2 regions of the Streptomyces sp. NPDC052042 genome follow, and region 2 is predicted to be linked to the other one. Evidence: riboswitches for the same ligand, from Rfam matches in the RefSeq annotation. Region 2 holds a riboswitch; the other holds the start of a gene.
The links. A riboswitch is a leader RNA that binds a small molecule or an ion and turns the genes downstream of it on or off. The one in region 2 is predicted to bind cyclic di-AMP.
Positions count from the first base shown of each region.

Region 1: linked by a shared signal. The riboswitch ahead of ACIHCL_RS29480 (peptidoglycan DD-metalloendopeptidase family protein) and the one ahead of ACIHCL_RS16410 (transglycosylase family protein) in region 2 are both predicted to bind cyclic di-AMP.

Region 1 covers NZ_JBIUBU010000023.1:99,438-109,397, reverse strand. The annotation lists gene dxs (1-deoxy-D-xylulose-5-phosphate synthase) at 90-1,991, shown strand; gene ACIHCL_RS29500 (aspartate aminotransferase family protein) at 1,988-3,382, shown strand; gene ACIHCL_RS29495 (helix-turn-helix domain-containing protein) at 3,544-4,152, shown strand; gene ACIHCL_RS29490 (DUF6126 family protein) at 4,187-4,354, shown strand; gene ACIHCL_RS29485 (tyrosine-protein phosphatase) at 4,381-5,193, opposite strand; cyclic di-AMP (ydaO/yuaA leader) riboswitch at 6,092-6,246, shown strand; gene ACIHCL_RS29480 (peptidoglycan DD-metalloendopeptidase family protein) at 6,252-7,199, shown strand; gene ACIHCL_RS29475 (SGNH/GDSL hydrolase family protein) at 7,390-8,235, shown strand; gene ACIHCL_RS29470 (hypothetical protein) at 8,582-9,118, shown strand; gene ACIHCL_RS29465 (hypothetical protein) at 9,391-9,960, shown strand, end outside.
Region 2 covers NZ_JBIUBU010000008.1:198,031-207,990, reverse strand. The annotation lists gene ACIHCL_RS16430 (exopolyphosphatase) at 1-589, opposite strand, end outside; gene ACIHCL_RS16425 (DUF501 domain-containing protein) at 723-1,256, opposite strand; gene ACIHCL_RS16420 (septum formation initiator family protein) at 1,334-1,804, opposite strand; gene eno (phosphopyruvate hydratase) at 1,944-3,224, opposite strand; gene ACIHCL_RS16410 (transglycosylase family protein) at 3,663-4,418, opposite strand; cyclic di-AMP (ydaO/yuaA leader) riboswitch at 4,421-4,592, opposite strand; gene ACIHCL_RS16405 (transglycosylase family protein) at 4,895-5,926, opposite strand; gene ACIHCL_RS16400 (cytochrome P450) at 6,061-7,344, opposite strand; gene ACIHCL_RS16395 (nucleoside triphosphate pyrophosphohydrolase) at 7,573-8,601, opposite strand; gene ACIHCL_RS16390 (SurA N-terminal domain-containing protein) at 8,892-9,548, opposite strand.

The DNA.
Region 1 (9,960 bases), on a different contig from region 2:
CGGCGGACCGGGCAGGCAATGGGCGGGGACACCGCCAGGGGTTCCCGCCGTCAGTGTGAGCCGAACGCAATCAGAGAGGGGGCCCGGGCGTGGCGATTTTGGAGAACATCCGGGGACCGCACGACCTCAAGGCGCTGAGCGAGGCGCAACTCCGTGAACTCGCCGGGGAAATCAGGGAGTTCCTCATCCGGTCGGTGGCGAGGACCGGCGGTCATCTGGGGCCGAACCTGGGTGTGGTGGAGCTCACCATTGCCCTGCACCGGGTCTTCGACTCACCCGCGGACCGCGTCCTGTGGGACACCGGACACCAGAGCTATGTGCACAAACTGCTCACCGGGCGCCAGGACTTCTCCAAACTCCGCGGCAAGGGCGGGCTGTCCGGCTACCCGTCCCGTGAGGAGTCCGTGCACGACGTCATCGAGAACTCGCACGCCTCCACCGTGCTCGGCTGGGCCGACGGCCTGGCCAAGGCCGACGAGATCCTCGGCCGGGACGACCACGTCGTGGCCGTCATCGGGGACGGGGCGCTCACCGGCGGCATGGCCTGGGAGGCGCTCAACAACATCGCCGCCGCCAAGGACCGCCCGCTCGTCATCGTCGTCAACGACAACGAGCGCTCCTACGCCCCGACCATCGGCGGCCTCGCCGACCACCTCGCGACGCTGCGCACCACCGACGGCTACGAACGCTTCCTCGCCTGGGGCAAGGAGGTGCTTCAGCAGACGCCGGTCATCGGACAGCCGCTGTACGAGTCGCTGCACGGCGCCAAGAAGGGCTTCAAGGACGCGTTCGCCCCGCAGGGCATGTTCGAGGACCTCGGGCTCAAGTACCTCGGGCCCGTCGACGGCCACGACATCGGTGCCGTCGAATCCGCCCTGCACCGGGCGAAGCGCTTCCACGGACCGGTGCTGGTGCACTGCATCACCGAGAAGGGCCGCGGCTACCCGCCCGCGCTGCGCGACGAGGACGACCGCTTCCACGCCGTCGGGGCCATGGACCCCCTGACCTGCGCGCCGCTCGTCCCGGCCGAGGCACCGTCCTGGACGTCGGTGTTCGGCGACGAGATCGCCGCGATCGGGGCGCGACGGCCGGACGTCGTGGCCCTCACCGCGGCGATGCTGCACCCCGTCGGGCTGACGAAGTTCGCGGAGGCGTTCCCCGACCGGGTCTGGGACGTGGGGATCGCCGAGCAGCACGCCGCGGTCTGCGCGGCGGGCCTCGCCACCGGCGGGCTGCACCCGGTCGTCGCCGTCTACGCCACCTTCCTCAACCGGGCCTTCGACCAGGTGCTGATGGACGTGGCCCTGCACCGGTGCGCGGTGACGTTCGTCCTCGACCGGGCGGGCGTCACCGGTCCCGACGGGCCGTCGCACAACGGCATGTGGGACATGTCCGTGCTCCAGGTGGTCCCCGGGCTGCGGATCGCCGCCCCGCGCGACGCCGACGAACTGCGCGCGCAGCTCCGCGAGGCCGTCGACGTCGACGACGCGCCCACCGTGATCCGGTTCCCCAAGGATTCGGTCGGCGAGCGGATCCCGGCCGTCGGCCGGATCGGCGGCATGGACGTGCTGCACCGGACGGACGACCCCGATGTGTTGCTCGTGGCCGTCGGCGCGCTCGCCCGGGTCTGCCTGGGCGCCGCCGATCTGCTGGCCGAGCGCGGCATCCGCTGCACCGTCGTCGACCCGCGCTGGGTCAAACCCGTCGACGCGCACCTCGCGCCGCTCGCCGAACGGCACCGCCTGGTCGCCGTCGTCGAGGACAACAGCCTGTCCGGGGGGGTGGGTTGGGCGGTCGGGCAGGCTCTGCGGGACGCCGGTGCCGACGTGCCGTTGCGGACGTTCGGCATCCCCGAGCAGTTCCTCGCGCACGGCAAACGCGCCGAGGTGCTGGCGGACATCGGACTCACGCCGGTCGAGATCGCCGGACGGATCAGCGCCGTACTGGTCGCGGGGGGAGCGGCCGGGCGCACCGAGGAGGGCACGGGATGAAGGACGACGAGACCAAGGGCTTCGATCTGGCCCGGCTCCTCGCCGAGCGTGGCGCCGAGCGCTACGAACTGCACTCCCGGCACCTCAACCACCAACTGCCCCGCATGCTGCGCACCATCGGTTTCGACCGGGTCTACGAACGGGCCGAGGGCGCGTACTTCTGGGACGCGGACGGCAACGACTACCTCGACATGCTCGCCGGGTTCGGCGTGATGGGCCTCGGCCGCCACCACCCCGTCGTGCGCAAGGCGCTGCACGATGTCCTCGACGCCTCGCTCGCCGACCTCACCCGCTTCGACTGCCAGCCGCTGCCCGGACTGCTGGCCGAGCGGCTGCTCGCGCACAGCCCGCACCTGGACCGGGTCTTCTTCGGCAACAGCGGCACGGAGGCCGTGGAGACCGCTCTGAAGTTCGCCCGGTACGCCACCGGCAGGCCCAGGGTCCTCTACTGCGCGCACGCCTTCCACGGGCTGACCACGGGCTCGCTGTCGGTCAACGGTGAGAGCGGTTTCCGGGACGGCTTCGCGCCGCTGCTGCCGGACACGGCCCTCCCGCTCGGCGATCTCGACGCGCTGAGCCGCGAACTGAGGCGCGGCGACGTCGCCGCGCTGGTCGTCGAGCCGATCCAGGGCAAGGGGGTGCACGCCGCGCCGCCCGGCTATCTGCGGGCCGCCCAGGAACTGCTGCGCCGGCACCGGGCGCTGCTCATCGCCGACGAGGTGCAGACGGGGCTCGGCAGGACCGGGGACTTCTACGCGTACCAGCACGAGGAGGGCGTCGAGCCCGATCTGGTCTGTGTCGCCAAGGCGCTGTCCGGCGGCTATGTGCCGGTCGGGGCGACTCTCGGCAGGGACTGGATCTTCAAGAAGGTCTACTCCTCGATGGACCGGGTCCTGGTGCACTCCGCGAGCTTCGGATCCAACGCCCAGGCGATGGCCGCCGGGCTCGCGGTCCTCGCCGTGATGGAGGAGGAGGACATCGTCGCGGGTGCCCGTCGCACCGGGGATCTGCTGCGGGAACGGCTGGCCGCGCTGATCGACCGCTACGAGCTGCTGCACGAGGTGCGCGGGCGCGGGCTGATGATCGGCATCGAGTTCGGCCGGCCGTCGTCGCTGAAGCTGCGCAGCCGCTGGACGATGCTCCAGACGGCCCGCAAGGGCCTCTTCGCGCAGATGGTCGTGGTGCCCCTGCTCAGGAAGCACCGCATCCTCACCCAGGTCTCGGGCGACCACATGGAAGTGATCAAGCTGATTCCGCCCCTGGTGATCGGGGAACCCGAGGTCGACCGGTTCGTCACGGCGTTCACGGCCGTCATGGATGAGGCGCACAACAGCGGGCTGATGTGGGACTTCGGCAGGACCCTGGTGAAGCAGGCCGTCGCCCACCGCTGACCCGGGCCGGGCGGCCCCGCGTGACCCTGTCCGGTCAGGGCCGGGCGCGGCTCGTCCCGCCCGGCCCTCCTCATACGATGCCGGGGCGGAAGCACTGGGACATTTTTTGCCTCTGAGGTAAGCGATTTGCCTGAGGGGAAAGTTTTTGGCCCAATGGGTACATGAACACTCCGGACGGAGCGGCGGCCGACGAGCTGCCCGAGGTCGCGCCACGCCTGCGCGACCTGCGCCGTGGCCGCGGTCTCACCCTGGAGGCCGCCGCCCAGCGGGCCGGGCTGTCGCCCGCCCATCTCTCCCGGCTGGAAACGGGGCGGCGGCAGCCCTCGCTGCCGATGCTGCTCGGTCTTGCCAGGATCTACGGTACGACGGTCTCCGAGCTGCTCGGCGAGCGGCCTCCGGAACGGGAAGCGATCATCCGCGGCGGCGTGTTCGAGGGTGCCGCGGCCGACGGCTGGCAGTACCAGCCGGCCGGCAGCCCCGGCCGGGCGATGCAGGCACTCCGCGTCCGGGTCCCGCACGGCGCGCAGGGCGACCTGGTGCGCGTCCACCCCGGTGAGGAGTGGCTGCACGTGCTCGCCGGCCATCTGCGGGTCACGCTCGGCGACACCGTGCACGACCTCGGCCCCGGAGACAGCGCGCACTACGACTCGCTCACCCCGCACCGCCTCACGGCCATCGACCGTGGTGGTGCCGAACTCCTGTTCGTCCACACCCTCCTGCAGAGCCCCGCCGCCGAGCTGTGCCTCGGCGACGGTATCCACCGCCGCTGAGACCGGCCCCGGCCGGTCCCCAGAGAGGACCACCATGTCCGATTCAGAGAACTTCGACCCGCTGGGGTCGAGCAAGAAGTACGAAGCCCAGGAACGGAAGTTCCCGCGCGGCGTCGTGATCCGGCTGATCGCCTACCTCATCGCCGGACACGTCGTCGCGGCCTTCCTCTACATCCTCTTCGCGGTGGCCGCCAAAGGCTGACCACCGCGACCGCCGGGCGGCTGCTGTCAGACCGTCTCGATCAGCCGGTCGCGCAGCCGCTCACGGGTTTCCGGGGACAGCCGCAGGCCCTCCGCCAGATAGCGCTCGGTGTCGCCCCAGGTCTCCTCGATGGAGGCGAACGCCGCGGCGAGGTAGTCGCGGTGGGCGCCGAAGAGCGGATTGAGCAGTTCCAGCACCTCGGCCGACATGCCGTCCGCAGAGGTGTCGCTGCGGCGGATCCGGTAGCGGCGGTGCGCCTGATCGGACTTCAGGTAGTCGGCCTCGATGGCGTCGCGCTCGACACCGACCGCGAGCAGGGACACGGCCATCGACAGACCGGCCCGGTCCTTGCCCGCCGCGCAGTGCATCAGCGCCGGAACACTGTCCTCGGCCAGCGCGTGCAGCACCCGGCTGTGCTCCGCGGTGCGCTCCAGGACGATCTCGCGGTACGAGGCGATCATCCGGTTCGCCCCCTTCCCATCGGCCAGGAGCGAGCGCAGCTGCTCCAGGTCGCCTTCGCGGACCATCCGCCAGAACCCCGCGCCGTCCGCCGGGTCTGAGAGCGGGATGTTGAGGTTCCGTACGCCCGGCAGCTCCACGTCGTGGCCGTCGAGCCGAAGGTCGGCCGCGTTGCGGAAGTCGAAGATCGTATGCAGCCCCAGGTCGGTGAGGAAGGCGGCGTCCTCGGGGGTGGCGTGCGCGAGATGACCACTGCGGAAGAGTGTTCCGTACCGCACCCGCCTGCCGTCCGCGGTGGGCAGTCCGCCCACGTCACGGAAGTTGCGGACACCCGTCAGCTCGGGTTCCGTCGACGGGATCTGCGGCAACTGCTGCGTCACACTGACTCCTGGGCGTCCGGCCGTCGGCGGGAGTCGCCGACAAGGCCACTTCCGCGACGATACGACATCGGTTCCTCAGGCAATCATCTCGTCCGCCCCGCTGTCGATACCCGTGTCGATCCGCCCGTCCCCGAGGGAAGTCGGTCGTGGTCAACGGCCCGTGGCGGACGGCGGGCGGTCCGGGTGACCCTGGCGGAGCCCGGGCCCCGGACCGGCCTCGGGGCCGGGCTCGAACCCTTCTCGCTCCTGCTGCGTCCGGGGGCTTCCACGCGGCCTGAAGCCCGCTGACCGATGAAGGGCATGGGACAGCCCTTCGGTACGTGGCCCCCGCCGGAAGGACGGGAAATGGCCGAAGCGGTTTTGATCTCTTGTCACGCGCACTTCTGATCATTTATCGAGCCGGCTCGCGAGGGGGCGCGATTTCCCGAGGTGCTGCGGCCGGATTCCATTGTCAACTGATGCGCGGTCAGTGCATGGGGGTGTCCGGGATTATCTTCTGGATCACCGGAATTGCCGATCTTCGTGCCTGCCGGGACATGGGCGGCGGGATTTCTGTCACATCGTCGCGGGTGCGGGAGGCCGGGGCTCCGACGCGCATGGTGCCCACTCGATGTCCGTATTGAGGCTATTTATTGATGTATATCCGTTTTGGTTTCCCAGGCTGATCACCGCTCGTGAGCGGAATCATATCCGTGACCGTGCGTGCCGATCGGCCGTTCGGGCATTCCTTGCGCGGCGCAGGAATTCAGGATCCCGGATCCACGGAGTGTGACGGGAATTCGGTTCTGAATTCCCGGTCCCGGATTCCTTCCGGGAGTCAGTGGCTTGTTCTCGCCGTCCGGCTCGCTTACGGTCACCGTCAAATCCGGACGGACCGCCTAATCCTGCCGCCGCCCGGATATCGCATCCACTCGACGCGTGGCAGGAGCGGGGGAACCAGGTAGGCCGCCGACCGGTGAAATCCGGTCGGCTCGGGGTGAAGTCGCGCTCGCCGCGGCCGGGCATCTCCAGCCCGAACCCGACAGCTCACCTCGTAGGCGCCGGAGAGGAAGCGCATCATGCCCATCCCGGGTAAGCACCGCCGTACCAAGTCCAGCGTGATCGCCCGCGGCGTCGCCGCCGTGAGCGCCGGTGGCGCCATCATCGCCCTGCCGCTGCTCGGCGCCACCGGCGCCCACGCCGCGCCGCAGACCGCCCCGGCCTCCGCCGCGCACACCGTCCCGGTCCAGCGGGCCGCGCAGGAGCCGGCCGCCGCCACGACGTACTCCGTCGTCCCCGGCGACTATCTGTCGAAGATCGCCGCCGAGCACGGGATCGAGGGCGGCTGGCAGAAGCTCTACCAGGACAACCGCGAGGCCATCGGTGCCGACCCGGACCTGATCCGCCCGGGCACCGAGCTGACGCTCGGCTCCCAGGCGTCCGGCCACGCCGCGTCCGCCGGTGCGGGCGCGGGCTCCGCCCTTCCGTCGAAGGTGCTCTCGGTGCCGTCGACGGTCCAGAAGTCCGCTCCGGCCAAGCCCGCTCCGGCCAAGCCCGCGCCGGCGCAGCCGCAGGCGGCCACGAAGGCGAAGACCTCCGCCCCGGCCGCCGCGAGCACCGGCTCCGGTTATGTCCACCCGGTTCCCGGCAACCACACCACCGGATACCGGGCCTCCGGATCCAACTGGTCCAGCGGCAGCCACAGCGGCATCGACTTCCCCGTCTTCACCGGCACCAGCGTGAAGTCCATCGCCTCCGGCACCGTCGTCACCGCCGGCTGGGGCGGTGCGTACGGCAACCAGGTCGTCGTCAAGCACGCCGACGGCCGCTACTCGCAGTACGGGCACCTGTCCTCGATCTCCGTTTCGGCGGGCCAGTCCGTGGGCGCAGGCCAGCAGATCGGCCTCTCCGGTTCCACCGGCAACTCCACCGGACCGCACCTGCACTTCGAGGTCCGCACCGGCCCGGCGTACGGTTCCGACATCGACCCGGTCGCCTACCTCGCCGCGCACGGCATCTACGTCTGAGCCGAACGCTCCGACGGACGGCAGAGGCCCGATCCGGTCCCGACGAGGGGGTGGCGCGTCACGACGACGCGCCACCCCCTCGTGGCGCCTATTCCCCCCTCGGAGTCCTGACCGGGTGGTCTATCTCACCATCCGTCAACCCCTTATTACGGTCGCGTAGGTCACATTCGACGGTGCAGGATAGACGCTTGTGGCAGACGATTCGAGAAAATTCCAACGTGGCGTCATCAATCGGAAGGGCCTCATCGGGTCGTACGCGGCGATCGGCGACAGCTTCACCGAAGGTGTCGGCGACCCCGGACCGGACGGTACCTACATCGGCTGGGCGGACCGTTTCGCGGTGCTTCTCGCGGACCGGCTTCCGGACCCCGGCGAGCGGACGAACGCCGACGGCCCCACGCACGCGGACTTCCGGTACGCCAATCTCGCCGTACGCGGACGCCTCCTCGACCAGATCGTCGAGGAACAGGTCCCCCGCGCCAAGGAACTGGCCCCCGACCTGGTGAGCTTCTGTGCCGGCGGCAACGACATCATCAGGCCCGGCACCGACCCGGACGACGTGGCCGAGCGTTTCGAGCGCGCGGTCGCCGAACTGACCGAAGCGGTCGGCACCGTCATGATCACCACCGGATTCGACACCCGGGGCGTTCCCGTGCTGCGGCACCTGCGCGGCAAGGTCGCCACGTACTCCGCCCATGTGCGGGCCATCGCCGACCGCTACGGCTGCCCCGTCCTCGACCTGTGGTCGCTGAGGTCCGTCCAGGACCGGCGGGCCTGGGACGACGACCGGCTCCACCTGTCGCCCGAGGGGCACACCAGGGTCGCGCTGCGCGCCGCCCAGGTCCTCGGGATCGACGTGCCGGCCGACCCCGACCAGCCGTGGCCCGCGCAGGCCCCGCGCGGCACGCTCGAAGTCCGTCGCGACGACATCCACTGGGCGCGCGAGCACCTGGTGCCCTGGATCGGCCGACGGCTGCGCGGTGAGTCCTCGGGCGACCACGTCGTGGCGAAGCGGCCGGATCTCCTGCCGCTCTGAGGACCGTTCCCGCAGCGGCGGCGCCCGTCAGGGGAGGGACGGGCTCCGTCGTCGCACGTCCCCGTCCGGCCGCCCCTCGTGCGCCGTGTCGGGGCGGTCGTGTCCGAATATCGGGCGCTCTTTACCCCCGTCCTCCCTTACGGGAGTAAATCGCGTCATTCTCGGAGCCCCGGCGGGGCCCGGCGGTGCCCGCTCCCACCCGTCGGATGCCCCTCCTCGCCTGGTGCGATCATATGAATGGCGGCGCTCGGTTCCGTTGGGGAACCTTCCAATTCCGGACGGCCGGGGCGAGTGGCCGACCGGTCGTGGTGCAGACGGGGGGCGGGCCGTCTTCTAGCCTCCCGCCATGCGCATCACACAGCTGAGACATTTCGGTCTCGCCGCAGTCATCGCCCTTGCCCTCGCCCTGTTCGGGACGGCCCAGCCGGCCAGTGCCGACGCTCCTGACCTCACCTTCTCCGTGGCTCAGCCCACTGTCACCCCTGGATCGAGCGTCGACATCACGATGACGCTCACCAACAACCAGGAGACGGACATCTGGTTCGTCTTCCAGTCGCTCCAGCCGACCTGGCTGACCTCCCAGCGCACCGATGTGAAGTACAGCTTCACCTCCTGTACCTCCGCGGATGTCTCGTGCACCGGCATCGGTTCCACCAGTCTCGGCTTCGGCTACTCCATCCCGCTGGCTCCCGGGGCGAGTCGTACCGTGACGCTCACGTACCAGATCGCCGCAGACTCCGGCTGCAACGCGGACATCGCGTTCTACTCGTACCTGTACTACGAGTACAACTACGGACAGAACGTGAAGGACGGCACCTACGATGTGCCGGCCGCCCGGGTGACCTGCCCGACGCCTCCCGCTTCGGGGGCTGTTCACTCCTGACCGCGCCGACCGGCGGCCCGCTCCGGTGGGGGCGGGCCGTGCGCGGGGGCCGTCCGGGGCACGTCTTCGGGGGCAGTCGGAGAGCCGCCCCGGGATTGCTCACATTTTTCCGTCATGTTTTCACAACAGTCACACGAAACATCCACGACTGCCGCATCATATGAACCGTCATGCGCGGCGTCCTTCCCCGCGGGGGAGTCGATGCCGTGCCGGGGGGAAGGCCCATGGCCGGGAAATCCGGTCGGGCGCAACCAGGGGAGGGGACCCACCGAATGAAACGCACCACACGCGGCCAACGCGCCTTACGTGCGACCGCGCTCGGCGTCGGAGTGCTGCTGCTCGCACTGGCGTCGCCGTACACGACCGCGTTCGCCGACGAGCCGTCACCCGCGGCCCGCGTCGACCTGCGCGTTCTGGTCGTCTCCGACGGCGGCCCCGCCACCGCCGCCATCGCCGCCGAACTCGACGGCGCCGGAACCCCGTACACCGTCGTCGACCTGAACAGCGCCGGCCGGCCCGTCATCGACGCGGCCTTCCTGGCGGACACCGTCGACGGACGACCGCGGGCGAAGTTCCAGGCCGTCGTCCTGCCCAACGACAACCCGTTCGCCGTCGGCTCGGCCGAGATGGCCGCGCTCGTCGCCTATGAGAAGACGTACGCGATCCCGCAGGTCGACGCGTACACCTATGCCCGGCCCCAGGCGGGTCTCCAGGTCCCCGTCCCCGCCAACGGCGGTTACAGCGGTTCGCTGGACGGAGTGCGGGCCGAGGTGACGGCCGCGGGCAGCGACGGCCCCTTCGGCTATCTCCGGGGAACGGTCCCCTTCGAGGACAACTCACCC
Region 2 (9,960 bases):
ACTCGACATCGGCGTGGATCGCGGCGAGCTGGCCCGGGGTCGGCGGATCGGTCACGGCGCCGTCGCGCACGAGGTGCCGCTCGGTCATCCGGACGCACCCCATGTCCACGGAGCACGCCGCCCGCACATGGTCGTCGCCGAGGACGAACTCGGTGGAACCGCCGCCGATGTCCACGACGAGGTACGGCTTGACGAGGTGATCGCGGCCCATCAGTTCCTTGGTGGCGCCGGTGAAGGAGAACTCCGCCTCCTGGTCGCCGCTGATCACCTCCGGCTCGACGCCCAGGATGTCCCGCACGCCGCGGACGAAATCGTCGCGGTTCTCCGCGTCGCGGGAGGCGGAGGTGGCGACGAAGCGGATCCGCCGCGCACCGTGCTTCTCGATCGCCTCCGCGTACCGGCGGCAGGCGTCGAACGTCCGCTCCAGCGCCTCGGCGGCGAGCAGGCCGGTGCGGTCCACGCCCTGGCCGAGGCGGACGATTTCCATCCGCCGGTCGAGTTCCACGAACTCACCGGTGGACGGGTCGGCGTCGGCGACGAGCAGACGGATGGAGTTGGTACCGCAGTCGATCGCGGCCACGCGGGTCATTGAGTGCTCCTGTGGAGAGTCGGGCCCCTCGGGGCCGTGCCGGGAACGAGGTCCGGGGCGCGGCCCCCGGACCGGCCCCGGCGGCGGCCGAGGAGCGCGGATCCGGGCGCAGGGCCCCTCGGGGAAGGGTCGGTCAGCCCTCGTCGTCCGGTGCGCAGGGCGTCACGCACGGCCCCTTGCGCCACCATTCCGGCAGCATCGCGATCGCCTCGTCGCCCAGCGGGTTCACCCCGGGGCCCGCGGCCAGCGAGTGCGCGACCAGCACGTGCAGGCACTTCACCCGGTCCGGCATGCCACCCGCGCTGGGGAAGCCCTCCAGCACCTCGATGGCGTCGCGCCGGGCGACGTAGTCCTCGTGCGCGGCCCGGTACGCGGCGGCCAGCTCGGGGTCCCTGCCGAGGCGCTCGGTCATCTCCTTCATGACCCCGTTCGCCTCCAGGGTGCCGATCGCGGACGCGGCGCGCGGGCACGTCAGGTAGTACGTCGTCGGGAACGGCGTGCCGTCCTCCAGCCGGGGCTGCGTCTCGACCACGTCCGGGTTGCCGCACGGGCAGCGGTGCGCGATCGCGCGCAGCCCGCGGGGCGGGCGGCCCAGCTGCTGCCGGAACGCGTCGATGTCCGCCTCGGTGGGCTCGGTGGGCTCGGTCTGCGGAGGAGGGGTTTCCATGCCTGCCTAGTTCTGGGGTTCTGCCGGATCCGGCGGATCCGGGGGTCTGCGGACGGGAGGGTACGGGTGGACGGGAATCAGCCCCGGTCGGCGCTGTCGACCCCGTCCCAGAGGTTGGAGTGCCACGGCCGTCCGGACTCGTCCTTCTCGCCCTCGCGCTCCTTGACCGCGTCGGGGTCGATCACCGTGTAGCCCGTCTCCCCGGGGAGAAGATAGTGCAGGTGCGTGCGGGCGAGCTGCTTGATGTACGCGTCGTCCTGGAGCCGCGCCTTCTCGTCGCGCAGCTCCTCCGTGCGGGCCCGTGCCTCCCGCGCCAGCCGCTCCTGGTCGGCGATCTCGTCCTGCTGCGACACGTATTGCCGTATCGGGTAGGCGAGTGCGACCACGAGGGAGCAGACGACGAGGGCCAGGAAGGCGGCCCGGCCGGTGAGGCGGGAGCGGCGGTCCTGCCGACGGGTCTGCGAACGGTAGACGCGGGCGGCGGTCTGCTCGCCCAGCAGTCGCAGCCGGGTCGCGGTGGAGAACCGGTCCCGGTCCTTCGCGGCCATGTCTCCGCCTCCCCTGTTACACACGTCCGTCCCCGCACACGGTACGGGACCGCGTGCGGGGACGGACGGAGGCCGGGGTCCTCGGTGCCCCTGCGGACCGGGATCGTCCGTGGGGGTCGGAGGCCCGGGCCAGTGGAGTTCAGCCCTTGAAGCGGGGGAACGCCGAGCGGCCCGCGTACACCGCGGCGTCGTCGAGGATCTCCTCGATGCGCAGGAGCTGGTTGTACTTGGCGACACGGTCCGAGCGGGCCGGGGCGCCGGTCTTGATCTGGCCGCAGTTCACCGCGACGGCGAGGTCGGCGATGGTGACGTCCTCGGTCTCGCCGGAGCGGTGCGACATCATGCACTTGAAGCCGTTGCGCTGGGCGAGCTCGACGGCGTCCAGGGTCTCGGTCAGCGAGCCGATCTGGTTGACCTTGACGAGCAGGGCGTTGGCGGAGCCCTCCTCGATGCCACGGGCCAGGCGCTCCGGGTTGGTGACGAACAGGTCGTCGCCGACGATCTGCACCTTGGCACCGAGCTTGTCGGTGATGATCTTCCAGCCGTCCCAGTCGTCCTCGTACAGCGGGTCCTCGATGGAGACCAGCGGGTACGCGGAGACCAGCTCCTCGTAGTACTCGGTCATCTCGGCGGCCGAGCGGGACTTGCCCTCGAACTCGTACGTGCCGTCCTTGTAGAACTCGGAGGCGGCGACGTCGAGCGCGAGCGCGATGTCCTTGCCCGGGACGTAGCCGGCTTCCTTGATGGCCTCGATGATGAGGTCGAGGGCGGCGCGGTTCGACTCCAGGTTCGGCGCGAAGCCGCCCTCGTCGCCGAGACCGGTCGACAGGCCCTTGGTCTTCAGGACCTTCTTCAGCGTGTGGTAGATCTCGGCGCCCCAGCGCAGGGCCTCGGAGAAGGACTCCGCGCCGATCGGGGCGATCATGAACTCCTGGATGTCCACGTTGGAGTCGGCGTGCGACCCGCCGTTGAGGATGTTCATCATCGGGACCGGCAGCAGGTGCGCGTTCGGGCCGCCAAGGTAGCGGAACAGCGGCAGGTCCGACGCCTCGGAGGCGGCGTGCGCAACGGCCAGCGAGACGCCGAGGATGGCGTTGGCGCCGAGCGAGCCCTTGTTCTCGGTGGCGTCCAGGTCGAACATCGCCTGGTCGATCAGCCGCTGCTCGGTCGCGTCATAGCCGACGAGCTCCGGACCGATCTGCTCGATGACGGCGAGGACGGCCTTCTCGACGCCCTTGCCCTGGTAGCGGTTGGGGTCCCCGTCGCGAAGCTCGATGGCCTCGAAGGCGCCGGTGGAGGCACCGGACGGCACGGCGGCACGGCCCGTGCTGCCGTCGTCGAGGCCGACTTCGACCTCGACCGTGGGGTTCCCCCGGGAGTCAAGGATTTCCCGGGCTACGACGACGTCGATGGACGGCACGAGGCATCTCCTTCTGGGATATGACACTGGTTCTGCAGGGTCACTTTGGCCTTGCGACAAGAGCCTAACCGGCCCCGCCCGCTCAGCCCGACGACCGCCCGCCTCCTGGGACGAAAAAGAACCCAAGGGAGAACGATCCCGGGCAAATGGCCAGAAGATTACGGATCAGTAACTACAACAGTTGAACGGGCGGCCCCGCAGGGGGGGCGACCGGGGGCGCGGAGCCGTGGTGACGGACCGCCTGAACGGGGCGCGGCGCCCGGAGGTGACGGACCGCCCGGACCTCACCCGCGGAGCACCGTGCGCGTCGCACGCCATGCGCGCCGAACGGAGAACCCCGGCCCGGCGCGCACGGGGAACGCGCGCCGGGCCGGGGGGTCCTGGGGCACCGGAGCGTCCGGGGACGCCCGGGAGGTGAGGAGAGGAGAGGGTGCCGGACTACTTCGTCAGGTGGAGCTGCTGACCCGGGTAGATCAGGTCGGCGTTCTCGACGATGTCCTTGTTCAGCTCGAACAGCCGCTGCCAGCCACCCTTGACGCCGTGCTCGGCGGCGATCTTGCTGAGCGTGTCGCCGGAGACGACCTTGTACTCGCCGTCGCCCTTCTTGACCTTCTTGCCGGTCGGGGTGGTGACGGTCTTCTTCGCGCCGGTCTGCGGGGCGGCGGGACGCTCGGAGCGGGAGGCGGGGGCCTGGCCGCGCTCGACCTGCTGCTGGGCCTGCTGGGTCGGCTGGGTCTGCTGCTTGGGGGCGGTCTGGGTGTTCTGCTTCTTGACGGTGCCGGAGCTCTTCGAGGAGGTGTCGACACCCGGCTTGACGCCGTCGTTGCGCAGGTTGCCGGCGCCGGCGCAGCCCCAGGCACCCGGGCCCTGCATGGCGAGGAGCCGCTCGGCGGTGGCGATCTGCTGGGACTTGGTGGCCAGGTCGGCGCGGGGCGCGTACTTCAGGCCACCGGCAGCGGCCCAGCTGGACTGCGAGAACTGCAGGCCGCCGTAGTAGCCGTTACCGGTGTTGATGGACCAGTTGCCACCCGACTCGCACTGGGCGACGGCGTCCCAGGTGGCCACGGAGGCGGCGGAGGCGTCGGCCGCACCCATCAGCGGGACGACGACGGCGGAGCCGGTGACGCCGGCGAGCGTGGCGACACGGACGACCTTGGACGGGCGACGGTGCTTGCCCTTGCCGGAAAACAGCATGGAAGTCTCCTCACCGACGCCTACGAGGTGAGCTGTCGGGTTCGGGCCTAGTGAGTTGCCCGGTCGCACGTCCTAGCACGCGACTTCACCCCAAGCCGGTCCTGACGCGTCTTCCGACGGTCGGGGCCGACGCCTACCTGGGTCCCCCGCTCCTGCCTACGGCGCTTGAACGCGTCTGTTCCCTCCGACCGACGGCAGGATTCGGCGTGACGGTCGACGGGGCCCGCGGTGCGAGCGGTTCTGACCGTAAACACATATAAGCCTCATATTCAAAGATAGACACATCGGACAATCATCTCTTACTTGCATCTGAGGAACCGTCGTTTTCGCAGGTGGGGAGCGCTACGGAAGGACCCTCTGAGCCCGACGCGCCAATTGACGCAAAGAGACCCATGTCTCACTTACGCACAAGCGGACACAGGTCTCCGAAGCGCCCCGGTTCTTGAGGCCCCATCAGCCGGTCACCGAACCGGGCCTCAGTCGGCCTTCACATCGACCTCAAGGCTCTGACCAGGGAGGATGAGGTCCGGATCGGAGCCCAGGACCTCCTTGTTGGCCTCATAGAGCGCGGGCCAGCCACCGGGGACGTCCTCCGCCTCGGCAATCGCCCAGAGATTGTCACCGGGACGGACGGTGTACGTGTCATCCGCGACCGGGGAGCCCGCCCCGCGCCCGCCCTCACCACCGCGCGAGGCATGGCGGCCCGACTCGCGGCCGACGCCGTCACCGGCCTCCTGCTCCTCGGCGGCCGGTGCGCCACGGTGCTTGCCACCCACGCCTCCGGACATCCCGGATCCTCCGGTCGCCTCGGACTTTTCTGACGGTCCGGAAGAAACACCCGAATCGCCCATATCCCTAGACCCGGATGAACGATGCGCACCGGAAGAAGAACTGGACGCGCCCGCGCCGGACTCGGTGGCCGATTCGGTGGGCGAGGGCTTCGCGGCCGGCTTCCCGGCGCCACGGGAAGGCGTGGCGTGCCCGCCGGACGGGGACTCCCGCCCCTCGTCGCCCGACTGCGCGTCCTCCGCCGAACCGGTGCCGCCCCTCGCCCCCGCGCCCTTCTTCGCGCCGGCGCCCTCGGCGGGGCCGCCGGAGGGCGTCGCCCCCGGGTCGACGCCCGGCAGGGACCCGTCCGTCGCGAGACCGGACAGGGGGGCACAGCTCGGCCACGCCTGCGGACCCCGGTCGCCGAGGATCTTCTCGGCCACGGCGATCTGCTGGGCGCGGCTGGCGAGGTCGGCGCGCGGGGCGTACTCCTCACCGCCGTACGCCTTCCAGATCTCCGGGGTGAGCTGAAGACCGCCGTAGGAGCCGTTCCCGAAGTCGGCGCTCCAGGTGCCGCCGCTCTCACACTCGGCGACCCGGTCCCATGTCGCGGCATCGGCCGCCTGCGCGGCGCCCGCGCCGAGCAGCGGGATGGCGAGGGCGGATCCGGTCACGCCCGCCGCGACGACGATGGCGGGTGCCTGGCGAGGACGACGGTGTCTGCCGTTCGCGGAGCCCATGAGATTGCCTTCCGTGTGACGGACGAGTTCTGACGAGCGACCGGTGGGTCGAACGGTGAACCTAACCGGACTCGAACGCGTGTCACAAGTCGATGCAGCACGTATCACGCGCACATCACATTCTTGACGGACCGTCAGAACAAGCTGGGGCTGGGCCGGGGCTCGAACTCCACGGGGAGCGTGCGCAGTCCGCGCATGATCAGCCCTCCGCGCCACCGCAGATCGGCGGGTTCCACCGCGAGCCGCAGGTCGGGAAGGCGTCTCAGCAGTGTGGTGAGCGCGGTCTGCCCCTCCAGCCGGGCGAGGGGTGCGCCGAGGCAGTAGTGGATGCCGTGCCCGTATCCGAGGTGCTGATTGTCACGTCGGGCGAGGTCGAGGGTGTCGGGGTCCTCGAAGCGCTCCGGGTCGCGGTCGGCGGCGGCGAGCACGACCAGTACGGGGTCGCCGACCGCGATGTCCTCGCCGCCGAGCGTCAGCGGCTCGGTGGCGAACCGCCAGGTCGCCAGTTCCACCGGGCCGTCGTACCGCAGCAGTTCCTCGATACCGGTCTCCAGCAGCGCGCTCTCCCCCGCGTCGAGGGAGTGTTGCAACTGCTCGCGCTGGGCGGGGTTGCGCAGCAGCGCGTACACCCCGTTGCCGATGAGGTTGACGGTCGTCTCGAAACCGGCGAAGAGAAGGATGAAGGCCATCGCGGCGGCCTCGTTCTCGGTGAGGTGCTCGCCGTGGTCACTGGCCCGGATCAGCCCGGAGATCAGATCGTCCCCCGGGTTCTCCCGCTTGCGGTGGATGAGTTCGGCGAGGTAGCCACGCATCTTCTTCACCGACCGCGCGACCCCGCCGCGCGGGCCGCCGCCGTGGCGGATCATCATGCCCGCCCAGTCCCGGAAGTCGTCCTGGTCCTCGCGCGGGACGCCGAGCAGGTCACAGATCGCGTAGATGGGGAGCGGGAAAGCGAAGTCGTGGATGAGGTCCGCCCGGCCCTCGGCGGCGAAGCGGTCGATGAGCCCGTCCGTCAGCTCCTGCACGCGCGGTGCGAACGCGGCGACCCGGCGCGGGGTGAACGCCTTGGAGACCAGGCGGCGCAGCCGGGTGTGGTCGGGCGGGTCGATATTCAGCAGGTGCGTCATCAGCTCCGCCTTGCGTTCGCCGGGGATGCCGGTCTTCCCCTTGGCGTGCGCGGGTTCGGCGTGATGCGCCGGGTTCTTGGAGAGCCGCGCGTCGGCGAGCGCCTGTCGGGCGTCCGCGTACCGCGTCACGAGCCACGCCTCGACACCGCTGGGCAGCGTGGTGCGGTGCACGGGACTGTGCTCGCGCAGCCAGGCGTAGGCGGGGTACGGGTCGGTGGCGAACTCCCATGTGAAGAGTTCGGGTGCGCCCGCGGGGCAGGCGGCGGGGCGGTCCGCGCCCTCATCCGTCAAGCGGCCGGCCGGCGCGTCCGCGGAACGGCCGACGGGCTGATCGGTGGGAGGGCTCACCGGCCGGCCGGCGGCGCGGCCCCCGGGGCGTTCGGCGGACCGGCCGGCAGGCCGTCCCACGGTCTGATCGGCGGGGCGGTCGGCGGGACTGTGGTTCACCCTTTGACGTTATCCCCCGCCGTTCGGAGCCGGTCGGCGCCCCCGGAGGCGCGGATCGCCGCCCAGCGGGGGTCAGCCGTGGCCCTCGGCCGCCCGGATGGCGTCCCGGTAGGCGCGGCCCGCGGCCCTGAGCGCCGCCTCGGGGTCCACGCCGTCCCGCTCGGCGCGTACGGCGAGGGCGAGGAGTTCATAGCCGATGCCCCGGCCCGTGGGCAGCGGCACGTCGAGCCCGGCGGTGCGGACCCGGGAGGCGAGCTTCGCCGCCAGCGCCAGCCCCGGCTGGCCGAGCGGCACCCCGTCGGTGACGGATGTGCGCCGCTTCTCGACGGCCTTGGTCCGCAGCCAGTGCGCGTGCACGTCCTCGGGGGTCTCGGCGGTCTCGTCACCGAAGACGTGCGGGTGGCGGTGGATGAGCTTCTCGACGAGGGTCGCGGCCACATCGTCGACGGAGAAGGGCTCGTCCCCCTCGCCGGGGCCGCCCTCCTCGGCGATCCGGGCGTGGAAGACGACCTGGAGGAGCACGTCCCCCAGTTCCTCGCGCAGTTCGTCGCGATCGCCGTCCTCGATCGCCTCGACGAGTTCGTACGCCTCCTCGATGGCGTACTTGGCGAGGCCCTCGTGGGTCTTCCGGGACGTCCACGGGCATTCGTTCCGGATCCGGTCCATGATCTGGACCAGGTCGAGGAGCCGCGCACCGGGCAGGTCGTAGGAGCCGGGCAGCAGTTCCAGGTCCGGCATGCTCACCCGCCCCGAACCGGCGAGCCGGGCGAGGCCGTCGGTCAGCGGCTGGTTCCCCTCGCCACCGGTGAGGACGACGACGGTGCGTCCGCCCGCGCAGGCGTCGACGAGTTCGTGCGCGGTGGGGACGGAGTGCTCGGCGGTGACGCCCGCCTCGCGCAGATACGGCAGCTGCGGATTGTCCGGCTCCGCGCAGAGCACCCGGTCGGCGGCGCGCAACGCCTGCCAGGCGGGCCAGGACAGGAGTCCGGGCGCCACGCGGTGGCTGGCGGTGAGCAGGACGATACGGCCGGGGGCTTCGGCAGGACCGGAGGGCTCGGTACGGCCGGAGGCTCCGACGCGGCCGGGGGCTTCAGCGTTCACCGTTCGAATCTACCTCCGGCCGGGCGGGCCACCGTTCGCTCGGCCCCGCGACCCCCGCGACCCCCGTGGTGCCCCCGACCCCAGCGCCTCGCCGCAGCTCCCGGGCCGGTGGGCCTGCCAGGTCGCCGCACCAGGGGCTGTGGTCGTCCCCGGCGGGCGCCCGACGACGGCCGCGGCACCTCGCCGCGTTGCCGAAACGCCCGCGCGCACCTCCGGTACGCGGCCCCTCCGTCCGGCGACGCACCGCATCCGACGCACGCGCCGGGCCACCACGGACGACGGGACAGCCCTTAGAGGCCGGGCTCCGGCACCGCCCCGGCGGGCTTGGTGACCTGGTTGATCCAGGGGGCCTTGTAGTCGGCGAGCTGGGTCTGCTGGTCGTTCCAGGTGCCGTAGCGCGGGTTCACGTCGACCTTCAGCGCCTTCGACGCCTTGCTGAGCGCGTCACCGACGATCTTCTGTCCCTCGGGCTGCCGCAGGTCGGCGCCGAGTGCCTGGGCCAGCTTCGTCAGCTGGACCTGCTCGCGCAGCACGGCGTCGATCTGGTCGGGCGCCACCCAGCTCTGCTGGAGCATCGCCGCCAGCAGCCGTGCCTCTCCCCCGGACTGGGCGACCGCGGCCTTCCGCATCTCCTGGACCTCGCCGCGGGTGACGGACACGCCCGCGTCCTGGGCGGCCCGGTCCAGGATCCGGTCGAAGATCAGGCTGTGCAGCTTGGCCCGGCCGAGCTGCCCGGACTTGTCGACGAGCTGGTCGCCGTCGCGGGATTCGCTCTGTGCCTCGCGCACCGCCGCCACCTGCCCCTGCACGGTGGACACCTCGATCCGGTCGCCCCCGACGAGGGCCGCGGCACCCGGTTGCGCCTGACCGCCGCAAGCGGCCAGAAGTGGGGTGCCGACCAGCAGGGCGGCGGAGACGGTGAGCGCGGTGCGACGGCGGCGGTGCAAAGGAACCTCCCGGGGAGACTTTGTGCATCAGTGCACAAGACCTTGCGCTGATCGATGGTAGGCAGTGGACGTGCTCAGGGCCACCGGTTCGGCCAACGATTCGGGCGGAGTTGGAGCTGTGGCACCGCCCAAGGGCTCCGCGGCTTCCCCGTTCCACGAATCCCACGGCTTCCCCGCCTCATATCTTGGGCGAAACAGACCAGTTCGACCACTCATGGGCGTATATCGCGCGAACTATATGGTTCTGCACCTGATTTGGGGATACGGCATCGGCGCAGCCCCGATCATCGTGGCGGTTGCACCCTCGGCCGCGAACGCACCACCCGCGACAAACGCACCATCCGCGACAGCGGCGACGGCCGCCGAGGCCGGGGAGACGCGGCGACGTTTCCTGGAGAGGCGGAGGACACGG